2 regions of the Lysinibacillus sp. NPDC094403 genome follow, and region 1 is predicted to be linked to the other one. Evidence: riboswitches for the same ligand, from Rfam matches in the RefSeq annotation. Region 1 holds a riboswitch; the other holds the start of a gene.

Region 1 (24,447 bases):
ATTGAGAAGGGCAAATTATATCGCCATTATTGTGCAGGAGATATTGAAGGAGGGCCTGTAATTAATACCGGTATTCTTGATAGCACTGATATTCGAATTTTTGAAAAGATAACAAGAAATGAAGGTTCGTATATATTAACAGAAGATACAGAGCTATACAATGGTCCAGTAATAACAAGATACTATGGAAAAGAGTTGAAGGGAACTGTCTTTTATTCACCAGGAATCGAGATTAACGGTTATTTGATGGTGGGAGATCCGAATTTTGGTTTTATTCCAGCAAATCTACTAAAGCCAGTCGGAGATAAGTGATAGACTTTTGCGGAATCTAATTTTCAGTGATTGGTTTGCTTTCTATGACACATTACATTTCAACTTATTTACTGTCTTTTTGGTATAGTACTTCTTGTGCCTGGAATAATAGGTGCCGTAAAAAATATTTTTTCACCAAGCTCTACATAAGTAAAGACTATAATAAATGGCGTCTAGTAATAAATAGGAATGCTTTAATTAACTAATTTATAAATGACCACTCCATGAAGGGTGGTTATTGTTATTTATATAATAGAAGGAATGCAACTATTATTATAGGTGCATTAAGAGTTTGTATTTGTGTATAGTTAGTAGTGACAACTTCGAATGCTGTTGGTTTTTATGCAATAGAGAAGTGTGCATTAAGATGAATAACTTTGATAAGAAAAACAAACAAATGTGATTAATTTACTGTTTTTAAGATATGCAATAAAATGAGCATAGCTAAAAAACTAGGCTCAATACATTTATTTGTGCTATTATAAGACACGTTAATAATTTATTGTAGTGTACTCTTGAAAGGATGATATATATTATGAGTAACGAGCGACCAAAAATCGTGAGTTTCCATACTCTAGGTTGTAAAGTAAATCATTATGAAACAGAAGCAATTTGGCAGCTATTTAAAGAAGAGGGCTATGAACGTACAGAGTTTGATCGTCAAGCAGACGTTTATGTCATTAATACATGTACAGTAACAAATACAGGGGATAAAAAATCACGTCAAGTTATCCGTCGAGCTATTCGTCAAAACCCAGACGCTGTCATTTGTGTTACTGGATGTTACGCTCAAACATCTCCAGCAGAAATTATGGCGATTCCTGGTGTTGACATTGTAGTAGGAACACAGGATCGTACAAAATTACTTGGCTACATAGACCAATATCTTACTGAACGCCAACCTATTAATGCTGTACGCAACATTATGAAAAATCGTGTCTATGAGGAACTAGATGTGCCTGCATTTACAGATCGTACACGTGCATCTTTAAAAATACAAGAAGGCTGTAATAACTTCTGTACGTTTTGTATTATTCCATGGGCTCGCGGATTAATGCGTTCTCGAGACCCTCAAGAAGTATTAAACCAAGCACAACAACTAGTGGATGCGGGGTATCTTGAAATTGTCCTAACTGGTATTCATACAGGTGGCTATGGACAAGACTTAAAAGATTACAACCTAGCACAATTACTACGCGATTTAGAGGTGAATGTGAAAGGCTTAAAACGTCTTCGTATTTCTTCGATTGAGGCGAGTCAATTAACAGATGAAGTGATTGAAGTACTACGTGAATCAAATATCGTTGTCAACCACTTACACATTCCAATCCAATCTGGCTCTGATACAGTTTTAAAACGTATGCGTCGTAAGTACACAATGGAGTTCTTCGGTGAACGCTTAACTAAATTACATGAAGCTTTACCAGACTTGGCTGTTACTTCTGACGTAATCGTAGGTTTCCCAGGAGAAACTGAGGAAGAGTTCATGGAAACGTATAATTTTATTCGTGATCATAAGTTTTCTGAATTACACGTATTCCCGTTCTCTCCACGTACAGGTACACCAGCTGCGCGTATGGAGGACCAAATTGACGAGGACATTAAAAATGAACGTGTTCACCGTCTAATTGCGTTAAATGACCAATTAGCGAAGGAATACGCTTCTCGCTTTGAAGATCAAGTACTAGAAGTAATTCCTGAAGAATTCGTGCATGATGGAAGCGATGAGGAAGGGCTTTTAACGGGTTATACAGATAATTACTTAAAAGTAGTCTTTGCAGGTTCTGAAAACCTAATCGGTCAACTTGTAAAGGTGAAAATTACCCAAGCTGGATATCCTCATTCTAAAGGACAATTTGTTCGTGTATTAGAAACTGTAAAATAAAATAGAGTACCTATGAATAGAAACACCGTTCAAACAAGCTTTGGACGGTGTTTTACTATATTTTTGTTTATAGATATCACGTATTTGTCTTCTAAGTACACTTATTGAATTCACCTAACTAGAAAGAAATTAGACGGCAACGTTAAAAAATGTTATGATTTCAAGAGGTACGTACAACTTGTTGATAGAGGAGAGTTTAATAAAAATGGAACAAAATTTCGCTCGTATGATTGATCACACATTATTAAAGGCTGAAGCAACAAAAGAACAAATCGAAAAACTGTGTGCAGAGGCAAAACAATTTAACTTTGCTTCTGTTTGTGTAAATCCAACTTGGGTAGAATATAGCAGTGAGCTTTTACAAGGCTCAGAGGTTTTAGTTTGCACTGTAATTGGCTTCCCTTTAGGTGCTAACACTCCAGCTGTTAAAGCATTCGAGGCGAAAGATGCGATTGCTAACGGTGCTAAAGAGGTAGACATGGTTATAAATATTGGTGCGTTAAAGGATAAAAACTATGACCTTGTGCAAGCAGATATTGCTGCAGTTGTTGAAGCAGCAAAAGGCAATGCACTTGTAAAAGTAATTATTGAATCTTGCCTTCTAACTGACGAAGAAAAAATAAAAGCATGCGAGCTAGCAGTGGTAGCAGGTGCTGATTATGTGAAAACATCAACTGGTTTTTCTACTGGAGGCGCAACTGCAGAAGATATTGCGTTAATGCGTAAAACTGTAGGTCCAGATTTAGGTGTAAAAGCCTCTGGCGGTGTACGAAGCTTAGAGGATATGAAAAAAATGATCGAAGCTGGAGCAACTCGTATTGGAGCAAGCTCTGGTGTAGCTATTATGAACGGATTAATTGCAGATTCTAATTATTAATGGAATTCTTATAGTAAATGTTACGGGGCGGTTCGTTATGGACTAGCCCCATTTTCATGTAGAATTTGATAATGCCTTTTAATTACTTTCGGCGAGTGTCTAATAATGGAAAATATTCATTCAATTCATCAACATGTTCTCTTAAAAACTAATTTTCAACTCAAATAATCAAATTTTTAAGACCTCTTTACACTTGAAATCTCACAACAATAAAATTTAAGCTAGTTGTTAAATTTCCTATTATTTAGTGATGATTTATATCGATTATTTAACCAATCGATTTATTGTATTTGTTCATCCACAATACACCTCTTTTTAACTTATAGTAGATGATGTATTATGAAGAGTAATTGCAAAAATGTATAGAGAGGAATATTATAATTTTTATGGTTCTATCATTAAGTTTTTTATAGATGAAAAAATCTTGGCTATTGGACTAATTTATTTTTTCTTTATAAGAACATTGTATAGATACGAACCGAATTCTTACATAACTTAGTAACATCGATAACATAGGTTATCATAAGATTGAATGCGTTGAATTAACAGGCTAATCCTCTGTTAAATACTATTATTTAATCGACTGCCTCTACGTTTAAATGTTCATTATAGGTATTAATTCTTAAGGAAAAAATGGAGGAATATATGCTGTCTAATGATAAATGTAACGAATTGTATTAAAAAAGGAGAAACTATCCGTGGAATTCATAAGTAGTTTTATAAGTCAATATGGATATCTTGCTATATTTTTACTCTTATCTTTAGGGATAATAGGCTTACCTATTCCCGATGAGATTTTGATGACGTTTGTGGGATTTATGTGTCATGAGGGGCATTTAAACTATCTATTGAGTATTTTCTTAAGCTTTCTTGGCTCGTCTACTGGCATGATCATTAGCTATGCAATAGGAAATAAATTAGGGAAGCCTTTAATATTAAAGTATGGAAAATGGATCGGTCTCAATAATAAACGGTTTACTAAAGTTGAACGTTGGTTTCATCGTTTTGGACCATGGACGATTATTATAGGATACTACGTTCCAGGTATTAGACATGTAACAAGTTACATGTCTGGAATAACCCAAATGAAATTAAGAACTTATCTAGCTTTCGCTTGTTTTGGAGCTTTGACATGGGTAATTATATTTATTTCTATTGGATACTTTGTTGGTGTAACTATATAAAGATACGGTCAATATACTAAAATGCATGAATAAAAAGTACAGCTCGCGTTTTTCGAAATGCGAGCTACTTTATGTGGTTGTGCAAACTTAATTCGTCTGAGTGTAGTGTACTTTGAGCAAAACATTAACAGTTTCTAACATCTTTTTCTTAGGACAGAACAAGTGTCGAATGTTACTTTCATATCAAGTGCTATGCAAGGGAAGTTTTACATCTCATTCTGTGACTTCTTCCAGATCATAACACTAGTCGTCTGAATAATAATTTAATCTACCTCATATACTCCACTGATGTAATTGATTACAGAAGGGAGGATACAATGTTTAAGCAATATAAATATTGGAAGCCTTATATTAGCCCATTCGATCCATGTCCACCTATAAGAGTTAAAAGTTTTTCTACACCGCCTCAATTATATATGGGTTTTCAACCGCCTGGGCTACCACAATATCAAACCCCTAGAGAAGCTCTCAGATCTGGTACGTTATGGCCTCAATTATTTAGCCCCTATCCAAATCCCCGAGAAGGAGGGATGAAGAGTGAGTAAAGAGATGCCACCCGAATTTTATAAGCTACTTGAAGAAATACAAGCCATTGATTTTGTAATAGTGGAATTAAATCTTTATTTAGATACTCATCCTCACGATTATGATGCCATTCAACAATTTAATGAAAACACTGAAATAAGCATGCGACTTAAGGTTGAATTTGAGCAAAAATTTGGTCCACTTATGAATTTTGGGAGAAGTTATTCAAATTATCCTTTTAATTGGGTGGATACACCTTGGCCATGGCAAGTCTAATTTCTTTCAGCTAGGTTTAGACGTTCTTTGTGCGAGCACAAAGCCGATTCCGGACGCAATTATAGCGAGCCTAAATTGATTATGAGTACCTAGGAGGAATTATTTTTGTGGTATTACGAAAAGAAACTCCAGTATCCAGTAAGGGTGAGTACATGTAACCCTATGCTAGCTAAGTATTTAATTGAGCAGTATGGTGGTGCAGATGGAGAATTAGCAGCAGCACTTCGATATATGAATCAGCGCTATACTATTCCTGATAAAGTAGTTGGATTGTTAACAGATATAGCAACAGAGGAATTTTCTCATTTGGAAATGATTGCCACGATGATTTATAAGCTTACGAAGGATGCCACTCCAGAGATGCTAAAGGAAGCAGGTCTTGGAGAACACTACGCTAATCATGACAGGGCATTATTTTATCAGAATGCAGCTGGATCACCGTTTACGGCAACATATATTCAGGCTAAAGGGGATCCGATTGCTGATTTATATGAGGATATTGCCGCTGAAGAAAAAGCGCGAGCGACATATCAGTGGATTATTGATTTATCTGATGACACTGATCTGAATGATAGCTTGAAATTTTTACGTGAACGAGAAATCGTCCATTCTCTACGTTTTAGAGAAGCTGTAGAGATTTTAAAAGATGATCGGGATAGCAAGAAGATCTTTTAAAAGAGGTGAATAGGCTGCGTCAAGAGAAAACTCCTTTTGACACAGCCTATTTGACTATTATTCAATATTTGAAAATAAAGCAAGATCCTTCCGGTGACCAATCATTACTAATAAATCTTCCTCTTCAATAATCTGCTCAGGGGAGGGAGAAATGATAATGTCCCCTTCTCGAACAATGGCAATGACACTTACATTATACTTCGCACGAAGGTCTAAATCTCGAAGATTTTGTCTAGCCATCTTTGAAGGAATCATAATTTCTTCTATACTGTATTCTTTTGATAATTCAATATAGTTTAACATATTAGGTGAGAGAAGCTGATTGGCAACTCGCTCTCCCATATCTCTTTCAGGATAGATAATCCAATCAGCTCCTACTTTATCTAAAACTTGCCCGTGTCTTTTTCCAAGAGCCTTTGCAATCACCTTTTTGATTCCAAGTTCTTTTAATAATGATACGGTTAAAATGCTCGATTGCATATCATTGCCTATTGCCACGATGACATAATCGAAATTGCCTATTCCTAAAGAGGTAAGAGCTTTTTCTTCTGTCGTATCAGCGACTACTGCATGTGTCACATATAGTTCAGCATCTTCGACTCTTTCCTCATTAATGTCGATTCCTAAAACTTCCTGCCCAGCTTCATGTAATCTGCGAGCTATACTTGTTCCAAATCTACCTAGGCCAATTACAGCATATTGTTTGATAGCCATTGCACTCCACTCTCCTTTATGTGATTACCCAATCATAATATTTCCCTTAGGATGACGGAATGCCTCAGATTTCCGTCGTTTTGTTATGGCAAAAGCAATTGTTAATGGACCTAATCTACCAGCAAACATTGTCAATATGATGACTAGTCGACCACCAGGTGATAGCTCAGGAGTTAATCCCATAGAAAGTCCTACTGTACCAAACGCAGAGGTTGCCTCAAATAAATACATCATAAAACTATGTCCTTGCTCAGTAATACTTAAGACAAACGTGACGAGTATAACAATCATCATTCCACACATTGTGACTGTTAAAGCCTTTAAAATTGTTTCGTTAACTATTCTACGTCTAAAGAGAACAACATCTTCTTTTCCTCTAATTTGTGACCACATCGTAGCAACTAAAAGCGCGAAGGTTGTTATTTTTATTCCCCCAGCTGTGGAACCGGAACCTGCTCCAATGAACATCAGCAAGATGATTAAAAATAGTGTTGATTGTGCTAGGTCTCCTATAGGAAGAGTATTTGAACCAGCAGTTCTTGGAGTAACAGCTTGGTATAATGAACCAAGAATTTTGCCCCATTCAGACAAAGGTCCAAGTGTTTTACTATTTCCATATTCAAATAAGAAAATTAAAAGCGTCGAGCCAACTGTTAAAATAAGCGTTGTGGTTAATACAATTTTTGAATGCACGGAAAGGCGTTTTGTTTCCCGATATTCATATAGTTCATTGATGACGATAAACCCTAAGCCACCAATTGTAATAAGAGCACAAATAGTTAAAACGATAAACGGGTCGTCTACATATTTGGTCAACCCATTAAAGCCTCCCATTAAATCAAATCCAGCGTTATTAAAATTCGAGATGGAATGAAAGAAGCCAAAATATATAGCTTTACTTACAGGCATATCGAACGAAAAACGAATAGATAAAATTAAACCACCTATTAATTCAATTAGTGCAGTAAATAGTAGTATCCTTCTAACCAGTCTAACAAGACCAGCCATTGTAATATTATTGAAGGCTTCTTTTAATAAAAGTCTTTCTTTTAAGGAAATTTTTTTTCCTAATAGTAAAAAGAATAGTGTTGCAAACGTCATAAAGCCTAATCCACCAATTTGGATAAGAAATAAAATAACTAATTCTCCAAATATAGAAAATGTATCACCAGTATCTACAACAATCAGTCCTGTTACGCACGTTGCAGAAGTAGCGGTAAATAAGGCGTCTAAAAAAGAAAGTCCCTCACCATTCTCCGTTGCAATAGGAAGAGTTAACAAAAACGTTCCAATTAGGATAATAGTAGCAAAGCCCAAAACAAGTATTTTAGGAGGATTTAATTTATTTTTCACTGTTTTCATCGTATTCTCCTCAATGTTTGGATAAAGATTTTTAAATCACTTATAAAATGTTAAATTGACATAATAAAAAGACCAACTGTTTTTGTATGTTTCAAGGCATAAAAATAAACATACTCATAAGTGGTCTAATATGACCTCCTTCGCTTGAGCCGACGAAGTTAGCTGACGGGTAGAATGGCGAAAGAGTTTCTCATTCCTTCTGCAATGCAGAATTAACCCCAAAATACTGGGTCCTCCGTTCTCATAAATGATTGAGATTTGGCTACTATATAATTGAATGTGATAATTCTACGCCCATATTCTATTTTTTGTAAACCCTAAATTTTTAGGTAACAATACTATTGTTTATTGTGGACAAAATGTAAGCCGAAAATTCCTAAAGAAATAAAACCAAAAATTCTCGATATTAATTCGTACACTTTCTATTGACCATTTTTAGACAATACGTTATAATTCTTTAGTACACAGCAGATGGTTAATAGCCTATTTGTGTATTGACGTGTGTTCGGAGGGAGGGAAAGAGAGATGTCAAAAACTGTCGTTCGCAAAAACGAATCGCTTGAAGATGCTCTTCGCCGCTTCAAACGTACTGTATCAAAAAGTGGTACAATTCAAGAAGTTAGAAAGCGCGAGTTCTACGAAAAACCTAGCGTAAAACGTAAAAAGAAATCAGAAGCTGCACGTAAACGTAAGTGGTAATTTAATTTCCCATTAAAAATCCCTACGTTCATAACACGCAATTGTATGATTCACTGAGCAGACAAAAATATACCTGAAATTAATCACATTTCGATTAATTTCAGGTATTTTACATTAAGCTCAAATTTACGTACATATTGAGAAGCCGAATGTGATCCTTGTGATTCATTCGGCTTTTATGTTTACATAGCTGTTTAGATTGTACAAGTTAAATACGGTTAATAAAGCCCACAAATTAAATATTCACTGTATAATAAAATTATTAAGAGATTTGTGAAACTTTTTGCATAGTCAGTCGTATATACAGTAGAGAAGCATGTTAGAAGGGAGGGAAAAAGATGCGGAGACGGAGAATCCTCAGTTATTTATTAGTTATTTGGGTGACATTTTTGTTAGCGTTTCCATTAACGTCGGCTTTTGCAAGTAGCAAGGTCTACCACATACCTATTCATAATGAAGTAGAACGAGGACTTCACGCATTTTTAGATCGAGCTTTTAAAGAGGCGGAAGAAAACGATGCAGAGGCGATTATTTTAGACATTCATACGCCTGGCGGTTTCGTGAATGCAGCAGGTGATATTGCTATGCTTATGGATGCAACGGATATACCTAAGATTGCGTATATTAACAAAGACGCGCATTCTGCAGGTGCCTTTTTAGCCTTACATGCGGATAAAATCTATATGGTGCCAAATGGAACGATCGGGGCGGCTGCAGTTATTGACTCAGCAGGAAATGCGGCAGACTTAAAGGCTCATAGTGCATGGGTTGCTCAAATGGAAGCAGCTGCAGAAACAAAAAAACGCAAACCAATATATGCAAGAGCAATGGCTGATGCATCTGTTGATTTACCAAAATTTCGAGCAGGAAAAGGGAATTTATTAACTTTATCTGCTTCGGAGGCAGAAAAAGTTGGTTATTCTGAAGGGACGGTTTCGAATTTCCAAGATCTCTTAGAAGAAACGCAATTAAAAGGCAGTGACATCGTTTCAGTAGAGCCTACTTTTGCTGAAAAACTTGCTCGTTTTATTACGAATCCGATTATAGTTCCGATTTTATTGTCGATTGCAAGTTTGGGACTTGTAGTTGAGCTTTATTCACCAGGTTTTGGTGTTCCAGGTATAATGGGATTGTCAGCACTTGGATTATTTTTCTTCGGTCATATGGTAGCGGGCTTTGCAGGTTATGAAACATTACTTTTATTTATTGTAGGCTTAGCGCTTGTAGTTGCGGAATTTTTTGTCCCCGGAGGTATTGTTGGTATTTTGGGTGGTGTGCTAATTTTACTAAGTCTAATACTGGCAGGTGCAAACATGATGCAAATGATTATAGCAATTTTCATTGCGCTTGTTGTAGCGATAATAGGAATGGTGATCCTGATGAAATTTTTCGGTAAAAAATTGCATGTTTTAAACAAGCTAGTCTTGATGGATGCGACAACGACGGAAGAGGGCTATGTATCTAACGTGAATCGCACAGAACTGCTTGGGAAAGTGGGTACAACGATTACACCGCTTCGTCCAGCAGGTACAATGCTATTTGGTAATGAACGCATTGACGTAGTATCGGAAGGTGGCTATGTTGACGCTGAGAAACATGTAGAAGTTATTAAAGTAGAGGGCTCACGTATTGTTGTGAGACAAACAGAAAAAGAGATGGAGGAATAGCAAATGGGATTTGATTTAGCTTTAATTGGTCCAATTGTAGGGCTAGTCTTATTATTCATTGTTGTAGCGGTATTCTTTACCTTTGTACCAGTGGCGCTGTGGATTTCTGCACTTGCAGCAGGTGTCCGAGTTAGTATTTTCACATTAATCGGTATGCGTTTACGTCGTGTAATCCCATCACGAATTGTGAACCCATTAATTAAAGCACATAAAGCAGGGTTACCTGTGACGATTAATCAACTAGAAAGTCACTATTTAGCAGGTGGTAATGTTGACCGTGTAGTAAATGCGCTAATCGCGGCTCACCGTGCAAATATCGAGTTAACATTTGAACGTTGTGCAGCCATTGATCTAGCAGGTCGTGACGTATTAGAAGCGGTACAAATGTCTGTTAATCCTAAAGTAATCGAAACACCATTTATTGCAGGTGTTGCTATGAACGGGATTGAAGTAAAAGCGAAGGCACGTATTACTGTGCGTGCAAACATCGAGCGTTTAGTCGGTGGTGCTGGTGAAGAAACGGTTATTGCTCGTGTAGGTGAGGGGATCGTTTCTACAATTGGTAGTGCCTCTAGTCATACGACAGTTCTAGAAAATCCTGATATGATTTCTCAAACTGTATTAGCAAAGGGCTTAGATTCTGGGACAGCATTTGAAATCTTATCGATCGATATTGCAGACGTTGATATAGGCAAAAACATCGGTGCTGAATTACAAATTGAACAAGCGCAGGCAGATAAAAACATTGCCCAAGCGAAAGCTGAGGAACGTCGTGCAATGGCTGTAGCGAACGAGCAAGAAATGATTGCACGTGTACAAGAGATGAAGGCAAAAGTAGTGGAAGCTGAAGCTGAAGTACCACAGGCGATGGCAGAAGCTTTACGTTCGGGTAATCTTGGTATTATGGATTACATGAACTACCGTAATATTCAAGCTGATACAGCAATGCGAGACTCCATTTCAAAAGTAAGCTCAGATAAGTCTGATACAAATGAACCTAACGCATAAAAAAACGGAAAGGAGCGGTACTAATAAATGGAACAATTAATTATATTAGCGATAATTGCCATAGTCAGCTCTATTTTCGGGAAATCAAAAAATAAGAAAGAACAAAAACCAATGCCACCTTTTAATAAGGATTCACATGTTGAGCCTCCTGTCATAGAAAAAGAAGAGATGACTCCAAAGCAACGTCCTACTTCTAAACCGCAAAGCTTTGAGGATTTTGCACGTGAATTTTTAGGTGAATGGAAAAATGAACAGCCTAAAGTTGAAGAGCCGAAAAAAATTGTCGAAGAAACAATAAATGAGAAAGCGCCAAGCTATGTAGCACCACCGTTAATCCCAACTGAGAAAGTGAGCCGTACTTCGAATCGAGGAAGTATAGGTCGTTTGGCAGCTGAGAAAAAAAACGTGGTAGGAGCTGAATCACAATCGGCTTTTCAATTACCAAAATCAAAAAAATCATTAATGCAGGCTATTGTAATGGCAGAGGTTTTAGGTCCTCCAAAAGCAAAAAGAAAATAACTAGCATGTCCTCCTTTTTCGAAGCATATATTGCCGAAGAAGGAGGCATTTTTTTATGAGAAAACTATTTCAATTAACGCCGCTACTTGAATTATTACAATATGAAACATTAAAAATTATTGGTCCATATCGTTTTCTACATGCCGATGCTTCGTCATGCTCTTTTATCTATGCAGGCTATCATATTACTGTGCGTGGAAAATCAGTGGAAATAAATGCGCTTAAAGAAGAAATGCTTCATCTTTCTGTAGAGGGTTTACAAGAGCTTCATATGAAAATGACAAAGGATATGGGTGTGAGCGATAATGTGGAATAATCGGCCAATTATCATACGTATAAAGCGCCACGAAAATGTTCATCCTTTTATTCAAGCATTGCATGCACAACATGTACCATTAAAACATGTTGTCTTTCGTGAGCAAGAGGTTGCCTTTGAAACAACTATGCACTATCTACCGAAAATTCGTCGCGTACGTAGGCGTTATCGACTTAAAATGGATGTCTATTATGCTGATGAGCTTCACGTTTTTCGAGCACAGCTTTGGACTTTGCTTGGTTTAGCGTTAATGATATTAATACCATTGCTATGTGCACAGATTATTTGGCGTGTCGATATTGAAGCGGCTTCTCCAGAGTTAGAGGAACGTCTAGGAAAGACCTTTCAAGATACATTTCAATTAGAAACGCCCATGTCTAAAAAAGCACTACCCTCAGATGCTGTCATTCGTCAGAAGCTATTAGAAGAGCATCGAGATCTTTCATGGGTGCATATTGAAAAGCAGGGCGGACGTGTAATTTTACGACCTCAGGAGTCTCCGAAACAAACTAAACAAACAAATGAAAAATTAGCATCGCATTTAGTAGCAACAAAAAGTGGTGTTATTACTCACTTTAATATTCAAAATGGTGAACGGAAAATTTCAGTGAATGATACTGCTTACGAAGGTGATGTTCTCGTAAGTGGTGTAATTGAAAGTGGTGAAAATCAAGTCTTTGTTGGTGCAAAGGGAGAGGTCTACGCTGATTATTGGCTTGAATGTTCATTTAAAATTCCAACAAAGCTAACGATGGAAACGCTACAACAGAAGCAGTGGCGTGTATTAGTGAAAGGCATTCATAAAGAAAAAGAAAAAGTTGACTATGTACAAAAGAAAGATTTACCTATTTGGCTCGATCCGTATGTTTCGATTGTTGAGGAGCAGAACACTAAAAAAATACAAGTAGAGCTTGATGAGTCCAAAATAGATTCATTACTCATACCATTGCTTCATGAAAAGGTACTACGTTCATTACCTGCGAAAACGGTTATTAAAAAAGAAAACCTTTTACAGGTAAAGTGGGGGAATGGTACAGTTGAAGGGAAAGTTCTATTTTTAGTCAATGAAAACATTGCCAGTCCAATACAAGGCCTACAAGGAGAATGATTATGTCAGAACATTTAACTGTATTACAAGTGGATAATCCAAACGAAGCGGTCATGCTACTCGGAATTTCAGATGCAAATATGAAGTTAATTGAAGAGGCTCTACAAGTCCACATTATTACACGTGGTGAACAGATTCAGCTTGCTGGTGAAGAGGATTCAAAGGAACAAGCGACATTCCTTTTACAAGCTCTTTTAAAGGTCATTCGTAAAGGAATTAATATTGATCAGCGTGATGTTGCAACAGCTATTGAAATGACACAAAAAGGAACAATTGAATATTTTGCAGAACTTTATGATGAAGAAATAGCACGCACGACGAAAGGAAAGTCTATTCGTGCAAAAACAATCGGTCAACGAGAATACATACAAGCAATCCGTCATAAAGACGTTGTTTTTGGTATCGGACCAGCCGGTACTGGGAAAACGTATTTAGCGGTAGTCATGGCAACACAGGCGCTAAAAAACGGGCACGTTAAGCGTATTATTTTAACACGCCCTGCAGTAGAGGCAGGCGAGTCTCTAGGCTTTCTTCCGGGGGATTTGAAGGAAAAGGTAGATCCATATCTACGCCCTCTTTATGACGCTCTAAATGATATTTACGGGGCAGAACAAACGCAAAGACTTATTGAACGAGGCACGATAGAAATTGCACCTTTAGCGTATATGCGCGGCCGTACATTAGATGATGCCTTTGTTATTTTAGACGAAGCCCAAAATACGACACATCAGCAAATGAAGATGTTTTTAACACGACTAGGCTTTGGCTCAAAAATGGTCATTACTGGCGACAAAACACAAATGGATCTACCGAAAAATACAGAATCTGGATTAATAGTTGCGGAACGTACACTAAAGTATGTAAAATCTATACATTTCCAAATTTTAGAACAAGGTGATGTAGTACGTCACCCAATAGTAGCAAAAATCATCCAAGCCTACGAAGAACAGCAACTTTAATATGACCGCTATGCGGTCATATTAAAGTCTGCACCGAAAGTGGAGTGAAACGGAACGTCAGGTGCAACGGGTTTAATAAGTCTGCACCGAAAGCGAAGCGAAACAGAACGTCAGGTGCAACGGGTTTAAAAAGTCTGCACCGAAAGCGAAGTGAAACAGAACGTCAGGTGCAACGGGTTTAAAAGTCTGCACCGAAAGCGAAGCGTCAGGTGCAACGGGTTTAAAAGTCTGCACCGAAAGCGAAGTGTCAGGTGCAACGGGTTTAAAAGGTCTGCACCGAAAGTGGAGCGTCAGGTGCAACAGGGTTCAAAAGGTAACAAAGTAACGAGATATACAAAACTTCACAAACATGAAAATGGTTGTAAAATGGAAAAATTTGTGACAGCTATACAATTTGTATAGCTGTTTTTTTGCTTTCTTATACATTTTTCGGGAAAAATGTTTTTTGAATTGGTATGATAGTAGGTAGATAGAGGAGGTGCCAGATGGAAAAACAATTAAAAAAATTTACAGAACTTATTGGCTTCCGCTACTTTTTAATTGTCGTTCTCATCTTAACAGGAGCCCTACAATTTGCTTTAATGTATGGCAATGTTAAAGGTGTTACATATGATTTTAAACCGTTACAACTAGCGCCTGAAACAGTACGATCTACTAAAACGATAGAAGATACTTATAAAACGCAACAGGAACGAGAAAAAGCAGCAAACGCGGTTGCACCAGTTTATCATTTTTCTGAGGATGTTGCTAAACAGCGAGCTGCGATTGTAACGTCTTTATTTGACTATGTTCTTGACGTAAAGGCGGATGTTGAGAGTAACAAAGAACCTGTTCCGATTGCCGATCAAGTGGCGCAGCTCCGCAAAAAATTTGAATCTATAGATTCAGAGCAAATGCCAATTATCTTTACCGATTCACAGCTAGAAGGATTGTTAGTACAAAGTGAAGCAGATTTAAAAAGAACAAGTACTCAATTATCAAAACTCGTGCAGGAATATTTACAAAAATCCATTCGACCAGAAAATGTGTTTGCGGATCAAAATGCTTTTGAAACAAAAATTCGTGGACAACGAGGCTATCCAGATAAAATATTTAATACAGTAGTATTAATTGGTCGAACGAGTATTATCGAAAATGAAACGATAAACGAGGAACAAACGAAAATTCGAAAGCAACAAGCGAAGGATTCGGTTGAACCAACTCGAATTCTTCAAGGTCAAATCATTGTACAAGAAGGTCAAATCATTGATAATGAGGCGTTCCGTCAATTAGAGCTTCTAGGTATGGTGAGTAATAAGGCATCGATGAAACCGATTGCAGGGCTGATTATTTTAATACTTCTGGAAATGATGTTCATGTTTGTTTTATTTGAACGTTGGGATGCTGATGAGCACAAGAAACGTAATGCCTTGCTGGTTACAGTAATTGTTTATAGTTTATCCATCCTGCTCATGAAATTTATTAGCCTAGTCTCAGGTGGCTTCGATGTTACTGTTGCCTTCCTTTTCCCAACAGCTTTGGCAACAATGCTTGTACGGCTATTAGCAGATGATCGTGCTGCGATTCTTATTACTGTTATGACAGCGGCATCTGCGGGTGTTATTTTTCAAGAGGGTTATTCGTCTGTCATGCAGATGGAAATTACACTGTATATAATTTTTGGAGGCTTTGCGAGCATATTCTTTTTGGGTAGTGTGGAAAAGCGTTCGCATATTCTACATGCTGTAGGTGTCATAGGGTTAGTAAATATGTCGTTTATCGCATTTTATTTATTGATGACACAATCTTCCTACGGTTTGTCAGAGTTGTCGTTTTACTTTATCGCGGCAATGATATCGGCACTTTTATCAGGGGCTCTTACAATGGGGCTCTTACCATTCTTTGAATCAGCATTTAGTTTATTGTCGTCGTTGCGTTTAATTGAATTATCGAACCCAAACCATCCATTGTTAAAAAAATTACTAGTGGAGGCTCCAGGGACATATCATCATAGTGTGATGGTGGCAAACTTAGCAGAGGCAGCGTGTGAGGAAATTGGAGCAGATGGATTACTGGCTCGAGTAGGATGCTATTATCATGATATCGGCAAAACGAAGCGTCCTGCCTTTTTCATCGAGAATCAAATGTCTGGTATTAACCCACATGATTCATTGCCTCCAGAAAAAAGCGCGGAAATTATTATCGCGCATACAACCGACGGGGCTGAAATGCTAAAACGTTATAAGATGCCACAGGAAATTATCGATATTGCCTTGCAGCATCACGGATCTAGTCTGTTAAAATTCTTCTACTTTAAAGCGAAGGAAGAAGGAAAATGTTTAGATGATACAATGTACAGATATCCAGGTCCGAAACCACAAACGAAGGAAGCAGCAGTTATTAGCGTTGCAGATAGCGTTGAAGCAGCGGTTCGATCGATGAAGGAACCGAATGCAGAGAAAATTCAAAAGCTGGTACGAGCAATTATTGATGATCGAGTACAAGACAATCAGTTTGATGAATGCGATATTTCAATAAAAGAGTTAAAATGTATAGAGCGAGTACTTTGTGAAACGTTGAATGGAATTTTCCACTCACGAATAGAATATCCAAAGGCAGATAAGTAGGAGGATCTATGATTTTAACAATTGATTTTACAGATGAAACAAATGAAGTGGCTGCTGAGCACATGGAGCTCGTTGCAAAGCTTTTACAGCATGCTGCGAAACTAGAGAATATTGAGCCGGAAACAGAAGTGTCAGTGACGTTTGTTACAAATGAAGCGATTCAAGAAATAAACCGAGAATATCGTGATAAGGATCAACCGACAGATGTTATCTCGTTTGCCCTGGAGGAATTAGGTGAGGGAGAAATGGAAGTAACATTTGAAGGAATGCCTCGTATCTTAGGAGATATTATTATTTCAACGGATCGTACTAAAGAACAAGCAGAGGAATATGGGCATACATTTGAGCGAGAATTAGGCTTTTTAGCGGTCCACGGTTTCTTGCATCTACTTGGCTATGATCATATGGTGCCAGAAGATGAAAAGGTGATGTTCGGTAAGCAGGATGAGATTTTACAATCTTTCGGCTTAGGACGAGAATAAATGAATTTTCGCAAATTTGTACGCTCTTTTGGGTATGCCTTTAAAGGTATCATTACAGCCTGTACTGAGCAAAATTTTATATTTCACTTGCTAAGTGCGGGAATAGTTATGATTGCTGGCTATTTTACGGATTTATCACGTATGGAATGGTATATTGTGTTGCTATTAATAGCGCTAATGTTTGCACTTGAAATGATTAATACTGCAATTGAACGAGTAGTAGATTTAGCTTCACCTAATATCCATCCACTTGCTAAGCAGGCTAAAGATCTTGCAGCCGCCGCAGTACTTGTATTTGCGATATTCAGTGCTATAATCGGATTACTCATCTTTATACCGAAATGGTTTTGATATTACAAAAAATTATTAATCGGTCATGAAGTAGTAGCAGTTGTGCTGAAGAAGAATAATGATTTAATCAATTACGCTGAGGCAAAATTGATTATGTAGAGGAGAACATTGATGACAATTGATATGCATGCATTACTAGAGGAATCAAAAAAAGCGCGTGAAAAGGCTTATGTACCTTATTCTAAATTTAAAGTTGGCGCGGCGATTTTAACGAAAAATGGAGAGGTTATTCATGGCTGTAATGTTGAAAATGCTGGCTATAGTATGACCAATTGTGCTGAGCGTACAGCGTTTTTCAAAGCCGTGTCAGAAGGTATTTATGATTTTGAGGCGATTGCTATTGTTGCTGATACGGATGGACCATGTGCGCCATGCGGAGCTTGTCGTCAAGTGATGATGGAATTTTGCAAACCATCAATGCCTGTTTATTTAACAAACTTAAAAGGTGATGTCACGGTAACGTCTGTAGGCGAATTACTACCGTTTGCATTTACAACGGAGGATTTAGAGAATGCTGGAAAATAACAATGGCTACAAGTCAGGTTTTATCTCGATAATCGGTAGACCAAATGTAGGGAAATCAACATTTTTAAACCGTGTCATTGGTCAAAAAATCGCGATTATGAGTGATAAACCACAAACAACACGAAATAAAGTACAAGGTGTACTGACAACAAATGATAGCCAAATGATTTTCATAGATACACCAGGAATCCACAAGCCGAAGCATAAGCTAGGGGATTTTATGCTAAAGGTTTCGAAAAATACATTGCGTGAAGTGGATGTTATTATGTTCATGGTAAATGCAGAGCAGAAACTTGGGAAGGGTGACGAATTCATCCTTGAAATGCTGGCAGGTAACCCAACGCCTGTCTTCCTAGTGATAAATAAAATCGATCAAATCCATCCTGATGAATTAATAGGGATTATTGAAAGCTACAAAGAGCGATATGACTTTGCAGAAATAGTACCGATTTCTGCATTACAAGGGAATAATGTAGAAAATTTATTAACAACACTAGCGAAATATTTACCAGAGGGTCCACAATATTACCCAGCAGATCAAGTAACGGATCATCCTGAGCGTTTTATTATTTCAGAGTTAATTCGTGAAAAAGTGTTACATTTAACGCGTGAAGAAATACCTCATTCGATTGCTGTTGTTATTGATAAAATTCGCCGTGATGAAGAAAATGAAGATAAAATTCGTGTAGCAGCAACGATTATCGTGGAAAGGGATTCTCAAAAAGGGATTGTCATTGGTAAACGTGGAGCGCTATTAAAAGAAGTAGGGATACGTGCAAGAAAAGATATTGAAATGCTTCTTGGTTCAAAAGTGTATTTAGAGCTTTGGGTAAAGGTACAAAAGGATTGGCGAAATAAATCAACACATTTACGTGACTTCGGTTTCCGTGATGATGAATATTAATAGGTAATGCTGTTATGTTACGAAACGACTTCACATCATAACCATGTATCTCTGTAGTTTTAAATGGAGCTGTCCAAAGTTTTTGGAGAGCTCTATTTTCATGCAAAGCTAGTAGAAAGGAGGAGGACTAGTGCTTTATAAATGGGAAGGGATTGTTCTAAAGGTACGTGCCTATGGAGAATCAAATAAAATCGTGACATTACTAACAAGAGAAGCGGGGAAGGTTGCTACGATGGCTCGAGGTGCCAAAAAGCCTTCCAGTAGATTGGCCTCTGTGACACAGCCATTCACGTATGGCATGTTTATGGTACAACATCATACTGGTATGGGGACATTGCAACAAGGTGAGCATCTTAATTCAATGCGCCATATTCGTGAAGATATAATGGCAACGGCATATGCAAGTTATATAATGGAACTTGTCGAGCGTGTAGTAGAAGAGGGAAAAGCTGAGCCACTTGCATTTGATGTGCTTCTTCAAGCATTACAAGCAATTGAGGAAGGTTACGACCCAGAGGCTATTACATTGTTCGTAGAATGGAAAATGCTACCCTATACAGGTGTGCAGCCTATATTACATGCTTGTGCTGCTTGTGGTTCAGTAGACGGTGAGTTTGCATTTTCTTTTGCTCAGGGAGGTTTTTTGTGTCATCGTTGTTATCAGCATGATCCTTATATCATTCGATTAACACCGACCCAACTTAAGCTTATCCGAATGTTTTATACAGTACCGATTGATCAGATTGGTAAATTAGAATTGAAAAAGGAAACAAAGTATTTTATAAAAAAAATTATTACAACAATTTACGAGGAACAAACAGGAATTCGTTTTAAGACTAAAAAATTTATCGAACAGCTTGAGAGAACGCCTGAATTTCAGTTAAGAAGTACTGATCAAGAAAAAACGCCAGAAGACCATTAATTGATCTTCTGGCATTTTATTTTTCACTTACTACATTTCATTAAATTCTTCTGGATCATCCATGAATTCATAGTAAGTAGCCCATTTACCACCGATTTTTAGAATTTCAATATAGAGGTAGGCAGTTTCACCATTTTTACCTGTAATATGTAAAATAGCGGGACCTTCTGCTATTGGTGTAACATTTACGTTGTTATCCTTTATTGAAGCTTTCACAGTTGCAGGTTGAGAATTTAATTTTTCCAAGGCAACACTTGCTGGCTCGAACGATAGATCTTTACTCGATAACGTTAACTCATCTGTCATTGTAACTTGATACAAATCAATACTACGCACGAAATCATACGTATCGACATCAGCAGCCATTATTTGTTGTTGTGTACCATTGGTGAATGTTATTATATATTGCCCATTTTTATAGATAGAAAGTGTAGCTGTATTATTGGCTGATTTAAAATTATATAATTCAGGAGATAAATCTTGACCATCTACAGTTTGAATACTCACCTCTGTAGGAACAAATTTTAAATCGCTGTCCGCTAAATTGAGCGGCAAGTTTTCTACATATTCCTCTTCATTCACTTTTTGAAGTGTTGTTTGCAGCTTTCCATTTACATTCTTCACTTGCACTAAGTAAAAGAAATCAGTAATTTCTTGAGTATCTTCATCGAAGCCTGAAATTACTAATTTTCCTGTGCCTTCTTTTAGAGGTTTAATTGTAATGGACTCCGTCATGAAATCTTCTTCATCTTCATCCCATGTAAAAATATCCTTTGCAGGCTTAATGCCGCCATAAGAAGCAAAAATATAATCTTGATTAAATTGACTAGCATGAACGGTAGCGTTACCTTGAGCATTTTCAGCACGTACAACAAAAGATGCTAACTGAGAGCGTTTTACATTATTTTGTGGTCCGAAGGTAGTAGGAGTTGTACCTTTTGTGATGCTGTTGGCAAATAGCGTTTTTATATATGGTTCGTATTCATTGCCTGCCTTGACGTCATTGAAAGGAATGTTAATGCCGTTTGTGATTGTTAAGTTAAAGCCTTTCACAATCATTTTTGACATTTGTCCACGTGTAATATTTTTAGTAGGGTAGAAATAGCCATTGGAGCCACTAATAATACCTGCGTTTGCTAAAGCAGCGATCGCACCATAATTTTCATCGCCAGGTTTTATATCCTTAAAATTAGGGTTTTTTACATGAACCGTATCTAGCTTTAATATACCAGCTAAAATTTTTGCAGCTTGTGTACGAGTAATGGGATTCGCAGGTTTAAATGTGCCATCTGGGTAGCCTGAAATAATGCCGCGTTCGGCTAAGTTAATAACAGCTTGGCCTTCCTTGGTTGACGCATTTATATCGGGGAACACCGATGCAGCATTTGCTGGGGGGGCAATGACAATGGCGCTTGTTGCAAGTGCTGAGGCCATTGCGATTTGATAAAAACGATGAGTCTTCAAATTATTTCCTCCAAAGTAAGTAATAAAAATTAGGAGCCTCCTGTTTTCAATTTCAAATTTAAGAACGATTGAATATTAATAGGTTGGAATCTCCGTGAAATGTTAAATAATTGTTATTTAACATTTAAAATCTACTATATCAAAATGATGAAGATGAGAATACAGGGAATTTTATCCTATGTACCTAAGTAAATGCAAAAAACTTGTATATCGCTATGACGTTGGATGATTTCCATTCCGCTTGCTAGGGCGTCTGATGAGTTACTTGGGACAACATGTGTTTATTGTGCGAAAGCGAAGCGACTACACAGGAGGTTAATCACGAGGGCGCTATCATTAAACTTGATGCTTTTTAGACTTCGGTCCTCTAGGGGGCATCGGTGACGCTGATTCTCAGGGAATCACTCCGCCTCTATTCCAATCAACAAATGGCATACATAATGAACAAATACCATCGCCAACTTTTTATTGATGAGCCAAAAGTTAGACACGATACAAAAAAACGATTAATTTCTAGGTATTTCCAGATAGATATTAAGTGGTTATTTTGTCGAAATGTTAATATTTCTATATTATTATTGATTTTTTATTAATAGCTTTAGTACAAATTGATTAATCTTTTAGATTTTACAGAAATATTATTTATAATAGAAAATTAACTGATGCTTATAAATATACATTTTTATATTTTGAAATATAGGTCTTTATATCTTTATGGTTTCCGTTTGATATCTGTTAATAATTGAATTTATTGAGTATAAAGTATTGATTTCAGAAGAGTTTTTAACATAAACATAGTAGTAACTATTCATTCGAGTACCATATACTAGTTGAAAAGGCATTTTAATCTATGATATTGTAAATGATATAGATGATATTTAAACTATTCTTGTATTCGTATCTGTTTTGTACCAATTGAAACTAAGCCAATTTATATACATCTGACATGCATATAAATGTAAAACATGCCTCTATCAGCAAAAGCGTCGTTTTTAGAACAACGCAGTCTTATGAAAGAAGGAGGGAGTCACATAATGCTTGAACATTGCGTATGTGGCAGAAAATATGCTAAGAAAAGTGACATTAAGTATTGATGAAGTTGAAGCAAATGATATATTGGCTGAAGATATTTTTTCTGAGTATCGTTTACTAGCTAAAAAAGATCTAGTTTTAACGGAACGAATTATTGCCTTACTTAAACTTAGAAAAGTAGATGAATTATCTGTCTTTTTACCATCTGATTCAGTCCGAATTGTTCATGATTTAAGTGTTCAGCGTACAAAGGAGTACGAGGATGTATTTGCACCACTAATGGATACAAAGGATGAAGTAGATGAGTATAAAGAAACAATAAGTAACCTTTTCATGACAACATTAGAGAATGTTGTGCATGAATTGCGCTATGGTCAAATTTTAAAAAGTATGCAAGATACTGCTTATGTACGAGGTGTTTTTGAAAGAATTTTAGAAAAAAAACATCGCTATGAATTACTCATACGATTAAAAGAATGGGATGAATATTCTTTTATTCATTCATTTGATGTTTTCGTTTTAGGTACAATTTTTGCGCGCTATTTAGGTTTAACGGATATTGAAACGCTAGCAAGGGGCTATTTGTTCCACGATATTGGGAAAGTATTTATTCCGCAAGAAATATTGAATTTAAAACGAAAATTATCAGAAGATGAGTTTGACATTGTCAAAGCTCACACGACTAAAGGTTATGAACTGCTAATAGAAAATGGGGAAGAGGATATTGCCTATTTTGCACGGGATCATCATGAGCGCTTTGCTGGTCAGGGTTATCCGAATCAGCTTTGTGAGGATGATATGTGTGAGGGCGTTCAATTACTGCAAATTATTGATGTTTATTCAGCATTGACATCAAAGCGTGTATATCATTCTGGATATGCTGCAACAGATGCATTAGCTGTTTTATATCGTGATCGACATTTATATAACGAGAAATATATGCATAAATTTGTAGAGTGCTTAGGAATTTATCCTGTCAACTCAGTTGTTCAATTATCTGATAATCGAAGTGCACAAGTGGAACTTGTATATGATTTATTCCCAACGTTACCTAAAATTAAATTATTGGATGAACAAAAGTCTATGATCTTACCTTTGAATTATAGTGTGAAAATTGTGAAAATGATTGATTATCGTGCCAACAGCTTTGAAGAAATTTTTAACTTATTTATAGAACAGTTAATTCGTTGTGACGAAAATAGTTTAAGAGTCTACTTTAATAAATTAATAGATCATTTACATCCTAAAGAAATTGTTTTAAAAATATTTTTACCTGCCTTTCGAATTCTACGTTTATTAACAAGAGAAATTCAAACGGATATGACAAAATATAGGAATTCTATTAATATTCTAAAGAAATTATTAGAAGAGCAATTAAATGTATTGTATATGGATTATCAGCATGAGCAAACAACTATATTAGTTGTGGAATCTTCACTTCGTGAAAATTTCTTCATTAAACTTGTACAAAGTATTTTGTATATTGACAAAATTGTACCGTTCTTTATTAATCCAGAAGATGACCAGCGTATTACACAATTAATGGAACATTGTAACGTAAATATAGCTTATTTTATAGAGGATGAGCTGACAGTTGATAGACGAGTTCGCCCGATGAGAGAAGGAACATTCCTTTATTATTCGCTTGCAGATATTGAGGAATTGCTCATTAGCTTAGTCGGTATGAATATGAAAAGGTTTTCATTTGAGGAGAAGATGCAAGAGCGCTTGTTTACATCATTAAAGGCATAACAAGAGGGAGTCGCATTTAAGCGACTCCCTTTTGTTATACTTATTAATTTAGAATTGAAGATGTTTTTCAATGTATGCTTTAACATCTGTAATTGGCATACGAACTTGAGACATTGAATCGCGATGACGTACTGTAACTTGGCCATCCTCTTTTGAGTCAAAATCGTATGTGATACAGAACGGTGTACCAATTTCATCTTGACGACGGTAACGTTTACCGATTGATTGAGACTCGTCAAAGTCAACTGGGAATGCTTTGCGGAGCTCTGCCCAAACATCAGTAGCCTCATCAGAAAGTTTTTTAGAAAGTGGTAGAACTGCAG
Region 2 (8,935 bases), on a different contig from region 1:
TCAACGTACTGATTATATCAGACTATTTTCGAGCTTGCTAGTCATTATTTTAATAAATGGAAGGGCACTGTCATAATGACGACATTTTTGTGAAATAACAGCGATGCGCGAATTAATAGACTCGATTGATTGTGTAACATATGATGCCATCCTTTTTTCGGTAAAAACTGTGGGATGATCACTGTTACTTGATGGCCAGTTTTCGTACATTGATGTTCAACCTTATCAATAAATTTCATCAACGGTTGTGTAATGCTCCGATATGGCGAATAGTATGTTACAAGTCTTATATCTGGCTGCCAAGCTTTCCATTTCTCCTCAAACACTTTTGCTTCCGTTTGATCGAAAGCTACATAAAAGGCAATAATTTTATCAACGTTTAATGACTGCGCGTAATGCAATGTGTTTTCGACTACTTTCGTAATACCCGCGACAGGGACAATGAAGACATTACCCTCAACATTCGGTAATTTCTCATTATCTAATCTTAGTTGTTGACCAACTGTTTTGTAATGCTGCTTAATACGGTGAAATGTCCAAATAATAATTGGTAAAAAGATAAACACTGGCCATACTTGAGGTAATTTTGTCACAAAAAACATCATAGCTACAATAAATGAAATGACCGCTCCAATAGTATTAATTACAAATTTAGCAACCCAACCTTTTGGCTTTTCACGCAACCATTTTCGCATCATTCCAACTTGCGCTAAAGTAAACGGAATAAACACACCAACTGCATATAGTGGAATCAAATGCTCTGTTGTTCCACCAAATAAAAAGATTAAAACAATGGCAGCTAAACCAAGCATCAAAATGCCATTTGAATAACCAAGTCTATCCCCACGAACTTGGAATATTCTTGGGATAAAACCATCCTTCGATAAATTAACAGCTAGTAAAGGAAATGCTGAATAACCTGTATTCGCAGCAAGTACTAATATCATCGCTGTTGTTCCTTGCACTATATAATAAAAGAGATTACGACCTACACTTGCCTCCGCAATTTGTGAAACAACCGTTTCTTTCGAATTTGGAGCAACTCCATAAAAATATGCTAGGCTCACAATACCAATAAATAGCACTGCTAAAATACCACCCATAGCCAATAATGTTTTAGAAGCATTTTTGGGGGCTGGATCTCTAAAGTTAGGAATAGCATTTGAAATTGCTTCAACACCAGTCAAAGCTGAGCTTCCTGATGCAAATGCTTTTAATAATATAAATAAACTAATACCTGCAACCGGTGTACCAACCTTTGGATGCAACTCAGCAGGAACTTGCCCTGTTACTATGTTATAAGCCCCTACCCCGATTAATATCAGCATCACGATCACAAACAAATAAACTGGATACGCTAAAATGGATGCAGATTCTGTTACACCACGTAGGTTTAAAAGCGTTAAACATATAACAAAAAACACAGCGATTATCACATTATAGGGATGCAGACTTGGAAATGCCGAAGTAATGGCATCTGTTCCAGCCGATACACTTACCGCAACTGTTAAAATATAATCGACAAGCAACGATCCACCTGCGACTAGCCCCGCATTGACACCTAAATTTTCCCGAGAAACTACGTATGCTCCACCACCATGTGGATACGCATAAATAACCTGACGATACGAGAAAATAAGTGCCGTCAGTAATACAACTACCCCAGCAGCAATCGGTAGAGAATACCAAAAAGCAACAGTACTTACTGTCATGAGTACAATTAAAATTTGCTCAGGTCCATACGCTACTGATGACAAAGCATCGGACGATAGTATGGCAAGTGCTTTAGTTTTACTAAGCTTTTGTTCCCCCAATGCATCAGATCTCAATGGTTTACCTATAATAAAACGTTTTAATGAGGATTTCATTTACTACACCTTCTAGTTTCATAGAATGTGTTTCACATTTCTAAATCGATTACACTATAGCATAATTGGTTTTTGTGCCGTTCACCGGGGCTTTGTTTCATTAAATGAAGATAAAAAAATCTACAAGCCATCACTAAATAAGACTTGTAGACGCTCATTCGTCTGCCAAGCTCCACTTTTCTGCTCTTAACGCTTACGAGGTTAGCTGTCGGATTCGGGCCTGAGTAGCCCTACCCCTCAATAAATGAAGAGATTCACCCCAAGGATTATGTGTAATCCGTAAAAATTGGGTCCCCCGCGTCTAATTGCTTCAGCGATTTAGAAATTTGAAACTTTTATAATGATGTCATATTACGCCTGTAATTAAAAAAAGTAAAGATGAAGAAAACGGTTACAAAAAATTTTTTTCACTTGATTTTTTGAATATTTTTATGATGGCTCACTGCCTTAACGTGATGTTGATCTCCGTTCTGATCGAGCGCTTTCTCTGGAAGCCGTTTCACTTGCGATACAGGGTCTCATCTGTGACGCTGATTTCCAAGGTTCACTCAGCCCCACTTCAATTAATTTATATACTTGGCAAATGTCGCAACTTTGGTGATGAATCTTTATTTTTTAAGGAATAATGTTTTAATATGGGTAGGAAATATATGAATACCCGAATTGGAAATCAAAAAAAGCCACCTTATAAGTATATTCCTGCTTTTAAAATAGCTAAGTACATTAATCCTTGATCATTTTCAAAGAATCGAATTTTTTGCTATGATGCTTCAATACATTATGATACATAAACAAAATCAACGTTCATTAATGACAATTGATTTACTGTACTAAAAACATTTCGAATTAAGAAAAAAAATCGAGTAAACTTCTTCACATTTTCTTATTCTAGCTATAAAATAGGAATATATCATTTTCCTTTAGGAAACTTTATTTCACCTGCGATACTCTTTGAAATGAGGGAACAACATGGTTTACAAACGAATGACAAAACCGTCGGCTGAGGCGGTTTTAAATGGAGATATAAAGGGCTGGCGACGAATCTTACCGTTTCTTGGCCCAGCCTTCATCGCAGCAGTTGCCTATATTGATCCAGGCAACTTCGCAACAAATATTACAGCAGGTTCACAATATGGATATTTACTACTTTGGGTAATCGCCTTTTCCAATTTAATGGCGGTGTTAATTCAATCCTTATCGGCAAAGCTTGGTATTGCTACTGGTAAAAATTTACCCGAAGTAGCACGTGAACATTTTTCTAAAAAAACTTCTATTTTTTTATGGATTCAGGCTGAATTGGTCATTATCGCAACAGATCTTGCAGAATTTATCGGTGCTGCACTTGGACTGTACTTGTTATTCAATATTCCAATGTTGCCTGCAGCGCTTATTACAGCGGTCGGCTCATTTGCTATTCTAGAATTACAGCGTAGAGGCTTTAGAGCATTTGAGGCAGGTATTTCTGGCATGGTGCTTATTGTCGTATTAGCGTTTGCATTCCAAACATTTTTAGCACAACCAAATTGGGGTGAAGTAACGATAGGCATGTTCACACCACGCTTTGACGGAGTAGATTCTATTTTACTGGCAACAGGTATTTTAGGAGCAACCGTTATGCCACACGCCATTTACTTGCATTCTTCATTAACCCAAAGTCGTGTAGTTGGCCGAAATGATGCTGAAAAAAAACGTATATTCCGTTTTGAGTTTATTGATATTATTATCGCTATGATTGTCGCAGGCGCTATCAATATGAGTATGCTTGTTATTGCTGCAGCAGTTTTCCATACACAAGGCGTAGTAGTTGAAGATTTAGATATCGCTTATAACGGATTAAAAGCGGCGCTTGGTCCGATGGCGGCGGTATCCTTTGGTCTTGGCCTTCTCATTGCAGGTCTTGCTAGCTCTTCAGTTGGTACACTTGCAGGTGACGTTGTGATGCAAGGCTTTATTAGAAGAAAAATTCCGCTTTATTTACGTCGAGCTATTACAATGTTACCTCCTCTGATCATCATTGCATCCGGCGTTAATGCGACCTATGCGCTTGTCCTAAGCCAAGTTATTTTATCGTTTGGTATTGCATTTGCTCTTGTACCGCTTGTTATGTTTACAAGTAAGCGTGACATCATGGGAGACCTAGTCAACCATCGTATAACAACTATCTTAGGATGGATTGTCGTGGTGATTGTAGTTACTTTAAATCTTTATTTATTATGGCAAACGGTATTTGGTTAAAAAAATGCCAGACACAAAAACCTTAATTTGGTTTTGTGTCTGGCATTTAAGTTTTTAAAGCTCTTCCGACTGGATGCTTTCCAGAGAGCGTTTAGTCTGTGATGAGCTAATTTTTTATCCTTATATATCTATCTTCTCAATGTTTCTAAATGATAAATAGGCCACGCTTATACCGATAATAGCTAAAGTGATTGGTATGATAATAATATCATACAAGGTGAAGTTACCTGTATTTGATGATACGGCCGCTACAATTAAAATAGATGATATAATTGTTGCCGGAATGGAGTATTTTCTCATACCAAAATACAATGGTATTAATGCGATGCATGATGCTGCAACTGCATTCATTATAACAACTGGAATTCGTTGTATTATTAGAGAGCTCGTTAATGTATCTGAAACCAATTGGAAATTCTCACTAACAGCACAAAAAATCGCTGTTACAAAAGCAGTTGATATAATAATTGCACTAAAGGTGAAAAGAACAACAATGGCTAACTTTGAAGCAATTAATTTTTTCCTATTTATCGGATACATAAAAGCTACAGTGATCGTTTTATATTTGAATTCACCAATAATAAGCTTGGCGATTAACGCACTAGCAAAAATAATAAACACTGCTCTTACAGCTGAATCAATAATGCCTAATGCCATCTGATAATTGTCAAAGGTTAGGTCCCCTTCTATTTTAGTAATAAATAAAAGCATAAACATAATACCTAATATCACAAAATTTGCGAAAATAGCTCGTTTTATATATGAACCAATATGATATTTTTTCATTTCTAGACGCATTAAATTAAGCACTAGCTACACCTCCATTGATTAACTTCAAGAAATAATCCTCTAATGAGCTTGTTTTTTTGCTAATGCCCTCAATTTCAATATCATGCTCAATCAATGTTTTAGATAGCACCTTTTGTGAAGCTGTCGATTCATAAATTCGAATACAATTGTCATCCATTAGTTTGAAATTAGTAATATTTAATTTACTTTCTATAATAAAGGCAGCCTTTTTCCCATCATTGACAACCACTTCAATATAATCTGCTTGACTACGATTGACATCTTCCATTGTTACTTCCTTAATTAATCTTCCATCTTTAATAACCCCAACTGTATCTGCCAATTGTTCAATTTCACCCAAAATATGACTAGAGATAATAATCGTAATTCCATACTCTTTACAAAGCATCTTGAATAGTTCTCGAAGCTCTTTAATGCCAACTGGATCTAGTCCATTTATCGGCTCGTCTAAAATAAGTAATTCCGGCTTAGTAATAATTGCACGTGCAATACCCAACCGTTGTTTCATCCCTAGAGAAAAGTCTTTTACACGTTTCTTCTCAGTGTTTGTTAGTTTCACTAGATCTAGGGCATGGGCAATCTCTTTCTTGTCATAATAGCCCATATATTCACAATGTAATTCTAACGTTTCCTTTGCTGTTAAATCTTCATAGAAAATTGGATATTCAATAATCGTTCCCATTCTTTTCAGCACGTCGTATGAGCGGTCCATTAATTTTTCACCAAATATTTCGACATCTCCACTCGTTGGCTTCGTAAGGTTTGTTAGCATTTTCATGACTGTCGTTTTACCGGCACCATTAGGACCTAAAAAACCGTAAATCTCTCCTTTTTTCACATGCATAGTCACAGCAGAAACAACTTCTTTTCCCTCAAATACCTTTGTAAGCTGATTTGTTTTCACAATATATGTCATGTAGATCTCTCCCTTTAATTTAGCTACCTTTATTATAAAAAACGAAACTCTCTAATTTATTACTTGATTCTTACAAATTTCTTAAGGGCAGAAGAAAAGCCTGTAAAGCCATAAAATTTGCTCTACAAGCATGACTGCTCAGTATGTTATTCGTTTTAAAGAAACTGAAAAAATGGTCTTCTCATATGGGATACTGGAAAGCTGGATGGAACCCTCCATTAATTCTACAAGGCGTTTTGTAATAGTTAAGCCAAGGCCACTCCCTTGAAAGGATTTATTTCTGGAATCCTCAAGCGTATACATTCTTTCAAAAACATTATCAATATGATATTCGTCAATCCCCTTACCACGATCCCAGACATCAATAAAAATATTAGTATCATCATTTCTTACTGTGAGGCCAATGATGTTTCCCGCTGCCCCATAGGCAACAGCATTTGACAGTAAATTATTCAGAACCCTATCTAACGCTTCTTCATTGCCAAGTGCATACACGGACATCTCTGGTATTGCTATATCGATTTCTAGTCCCATAGACGTGACCATATCGTAAAATGATAAAATATTTTTGCGGCAAATTTCATTAACATTAATTTTCGTCATTGGATAATCTGTATCTCCTGCCTCCAATTTTGCCAGGTCAAAAAATGTATGGATTATTTTTAATACTTCCAATGATTTCGAATGAACGCCCTTGAGCAACCGGCGCTGCTCCTCTTCACTAAGTGATTGCTTCAGCTGTAGCATTTCCGTATAACCTAGTACAACTGTTAAAGGTGTTTTAAGATCATGTGAAATATTGGCCAACATTTTTTTCATAGAGCTTTCCATTTTCCGATGTGTCGCCGATACTCTTTGATTGTGATCTAACAACGCATTCATCGCAATAAGTAGTTGCTGTAATTCTTGATTTGCTGTCGGCACTAAAATCTTTTCGCTCGATTGTTCGTTAATGATTGCTTGCAGTTTTTGATGCATGTATTGAACGGAAGCGTTTTGTTGTTTTTTAACTCTCACCTGAAAAATAATAATGCCTACAAGTAACACAATCATCAGTAATAGAAATATAATCATCTGTTTATCCTTCAAATTTATAGCCGATTCCCCAAAGTGTTTTAATATATAGAGGATTGGATGGATCGTCTTCAATTTTTTCGCGTAATCTTCTTATATGTACATTAATAATATTTTCATCCCCATAGTAAGCATCATTCCAAATCAATTGGTAAATTTGTTGCTTTGTAAAAACTCGATTACGGTTTGTCACGAATAATTTTAAGATAGCAAATTCCTTTGATGTGAGCTTTACTTGCTGTCCATTCTTCTCAGCTGAAAAATTAACAAGGTCGATCGATAAGTTGTCTATCTCTACTATATCTTTCTTCTCCTCTACTTGACTGGAGTATTTCGTAGCTCTTCGAATTGCGGCTTTGACACGTGCTGAAAATTCCAGCATCGAGAATGGCTTGGCGATATAATCATCTGCGCCTAAACCTAATCCTAACGCTTTATCAACATCACTATCCTTGGCTGACATAATGATTATTGGAAGTGATGCTTGCTCTCGTATAATCTTTAAAACTTCTAATCCATTAAGCTTCGGTATCATAATATCCAAGATCACTAAATCAAAGGGATTGTTTAAACAATTTTGTAATGCCTCTTCTCCATTTACCGCAGAGGTGACAAGGAATCCCTCCATCGTTAAATAGTTTTCCACCATTTCACGAATGGCTTCGTCATCTTCTACTAGTAATATATTGTTTTGCACTTTCATGCACCTCTTCCTAATATAAAGCAGTCTATATATGACTTGGTCATTACTATGATCATCACCACAAAGAGGGGTTGATTTCCGTTCCAGCTGGACGCTTTTATCGCTGCCGCTTCGCTTTAGCACAGAGCAAAGCTTCCTGGGGAGCGTCCAGCCTCCACTCCAATCTACTTATATACATGGTATACGTTTCAACAAATGTCCTACCCAAAATTTGATGATGTGTTATTTATCTATCAGTTTACCATATTAAGGTTGTGCTCCAAAAGTGGGGGACGATTCGAGAAACTAAAGTCCCCTTTTTATTCTCTCCAGTAATTTTATCTGAAGACCCTAAAATACAGAATTTGTAACCCCCTGTATCAATTGGTCTATTTTAGTGATAATCAAAATTAAATTAGCAAGGGCTGGAGAAATGACTTTTAGAAGGAATTACGGTTTTTTTCTATTACATTTTGTATTATAGGGTTGTTATTGTTTTATGCTAGTTTATTAAGTAAGAACGGTATTTTTGGGATTTACTTTTATGTAGGTGCTCTACTCTGGATAATGAGTATTTTTTGGGGGATATCCGGAATTAAATCAAAACAACCAGGTATTTCTAAATTTTTAGGATTACTCATCATTTTGCTTATTCTTATACTCTACGGATCGCTGATTGCTATTATGGGGATACGAGGTTTTGGAGCTTAAAGCTTGGAACGTTCACCTATAGTGTTTTGATGATACGTCTGGGTTACAAATTCATCAATATTTTTTAACTTAAAAAAATTGTCCTGCGAGCATTTTCTATGGCTCACAGGACAGTTTAATTTTTTTATTGTTCTACTTTTAAATCACATTGCTCTAATGGAAGCATTTTTGTTTTATGCTTGATTTTATAGCCAAACCATAACAGTAAGAACAGTGGAATACCGATATATGAGACAAGAACTCCGTACCAATCTACTTTATCACCCATAAAGGCACTGTAGTTTTGTCCAATAACAACAATCATACAAACCGTAAAGGCGAATAGCGGACCGAATGGAAATAGCTTTGCTCTATACGGTAACAATTTCGGATCTAAGCCCTGTGCCTCGAACGCTCGACGGAAACGGTAATGACTAAATGCAATTCCTAGCCAGGCAATGAAGCCAGACATCCCAGAGGCATTTAGAAGCCACATATAGACCACACCATCACCAAAGAATGAAGCTAAAAATGCTAGGCAGCCTACAGCTAAAGTTGCCAATAATGCGTAAATCGGAATACCTCGACGGCTTAGTTTTGTGAAAAATTTCGGTGCATGTCCATCTACCGCTAATTGCCAAAGCATACGTGACGATGCGT

Evidence for each region. A riboswitch is a leader RNA that binds a small molecule or an ion and turns the genes downstream of it on or off. The one in region 1 is predicted to bind cyclic di-AMP.
Region 2: linked by a shared signal. The riboswitch ahead of ACQKMV_RS18945 (APC family permease) and the one ahead of ACQKMV_RS20305 (TrkH family potassium uptake protein) in region 1 are both predicted to bind cyclic di-AMP.

What each region holds. Positions count from the first base shown of each region.
Region 1 is NZ_JBNNTL010000019.1:10,810-35,256, reverse strand. Features, by position in the region: gene ACQKMV_RS20350 (hypothetical protein) at 1-312, shown strand, start outside; gene ACQKMV_RS20345 (hypothetical protein) at 320-400, shown strand; gene mtaB (tRNA (N(6)-L-threonylcarbamoyladenosine(37)-C(2))-methylthiotransferase MtaB) at 848-2,197, shown strand; gene deoC (deoxyribose-phosphate aldolase) at 2,403-3,074, shown strand; gene ACQKMV_RS20330 (DedA family protein) at 3,773-4,258, shown strand; gene ACQKMV_RS20325 (spore coat associated protein CotJA) at 4,576-4,803, shown strand; gene ACQKMV_RS20320 (spore coat protein CotJB) at 4,796-5,059, shown strand; gene ACQKMV_RS20315 (manganese catalase family protein) at 5,165-5,734, shown strand; gene ACQKMV_RS20310 (potassium channel family protein) at 5,792-6,448, opposite strand; gene ACQKMV_RS20305 (TrkH family potassium uptake protein) at 6,473-7,810, opposite strand; cyclic di-AMP (ydaO/yuaA leader) riboswitch at 7,943-8,084, opposite strand; gene rpsU (30S ribosomal protein S21) at 8,336-8,509, shown strand; gene ACQKMV_RS20295 (NfeD family protein) at 8,848-10,176, shown strand; gene floA (flotillin-like protein FloA) at 10,180-11,184, shown strand; gene ACQKMV_RS20285 (hypothetical protein) at 11,212-11,703, shown strand; gene ACQKMV_RS20280 (hypothetical protein) at 11,759-12,019, shown strand; gene ACQKMV_RS20275 (sporulation protein YqfD) at 12,009-13,127, shown strand; gene ACQKMV_RS20270 (PhoH family protein) at 13,130-14,086, shown strand; gene ACQKMV_RS20265 (HD family phosphohydrolase) at 14,572-16,692, shown strand; gene ybeY (rRNA maturation RNase YbeY) at 16,701-17,174, shown strand; gene ACQKMV_RS20255 (diacylglycerol kinase family protein) at 17,175-17,525, shown strand; gene ACQKMV_RS20250 (cytidine deaminase) at 17,637-18,050, shown strand; gene era (GTPase Era) at 18,037-18,954, shown strand; gene recO (DNA repair protein RecO) at 19,085-19,876, shown strand; gene ACQKMV_RS20235 (S-layer homology domain-containing protein) at 19,907-21,340, opposite strand; gene ACQKMV_RS20230 (HD-GYP domain-containing protein) at 22,379-24,124, shown strand; gene ACQKMV_RS20225 (glycine--tRNA ligase) at 24,173-24,447, opposite strand, start outside.
Region 2 is NZ_JBNNTL010000016.1:5,667-14,601, reverse strand. Features, by position in the region: gene ACQKMV_RS18945 (APC family permease) at 45-1,868, opposite strand; cyclic di-AMP (ydaO/yuaA leader) riboswitch at 2,045-2,194, opposite strand; gene ACQKMV_RS18940 (Nramp family divalent metal transporter) at 2,838-4,103, shown strand; gene ACQKMV_RS18935 (ABC transporter permease) at 4,224-4,913, opposite strand; gene ACQKMV_RS18930 (ABC transporter ATP-binding protein) at 4,906-5,829, opposite strand; gene ACQKMV_RS18925 (sensor histidine kinase) at 5,968-6,903, opposite strand; gene ACQKMV_RS18920 (response regulator transcription factor) at 6,908-7,600, opposite strand; gene ACQKMV_RS18915 (amino acid permease) at 8,421-8,935, opposite strand, start outside.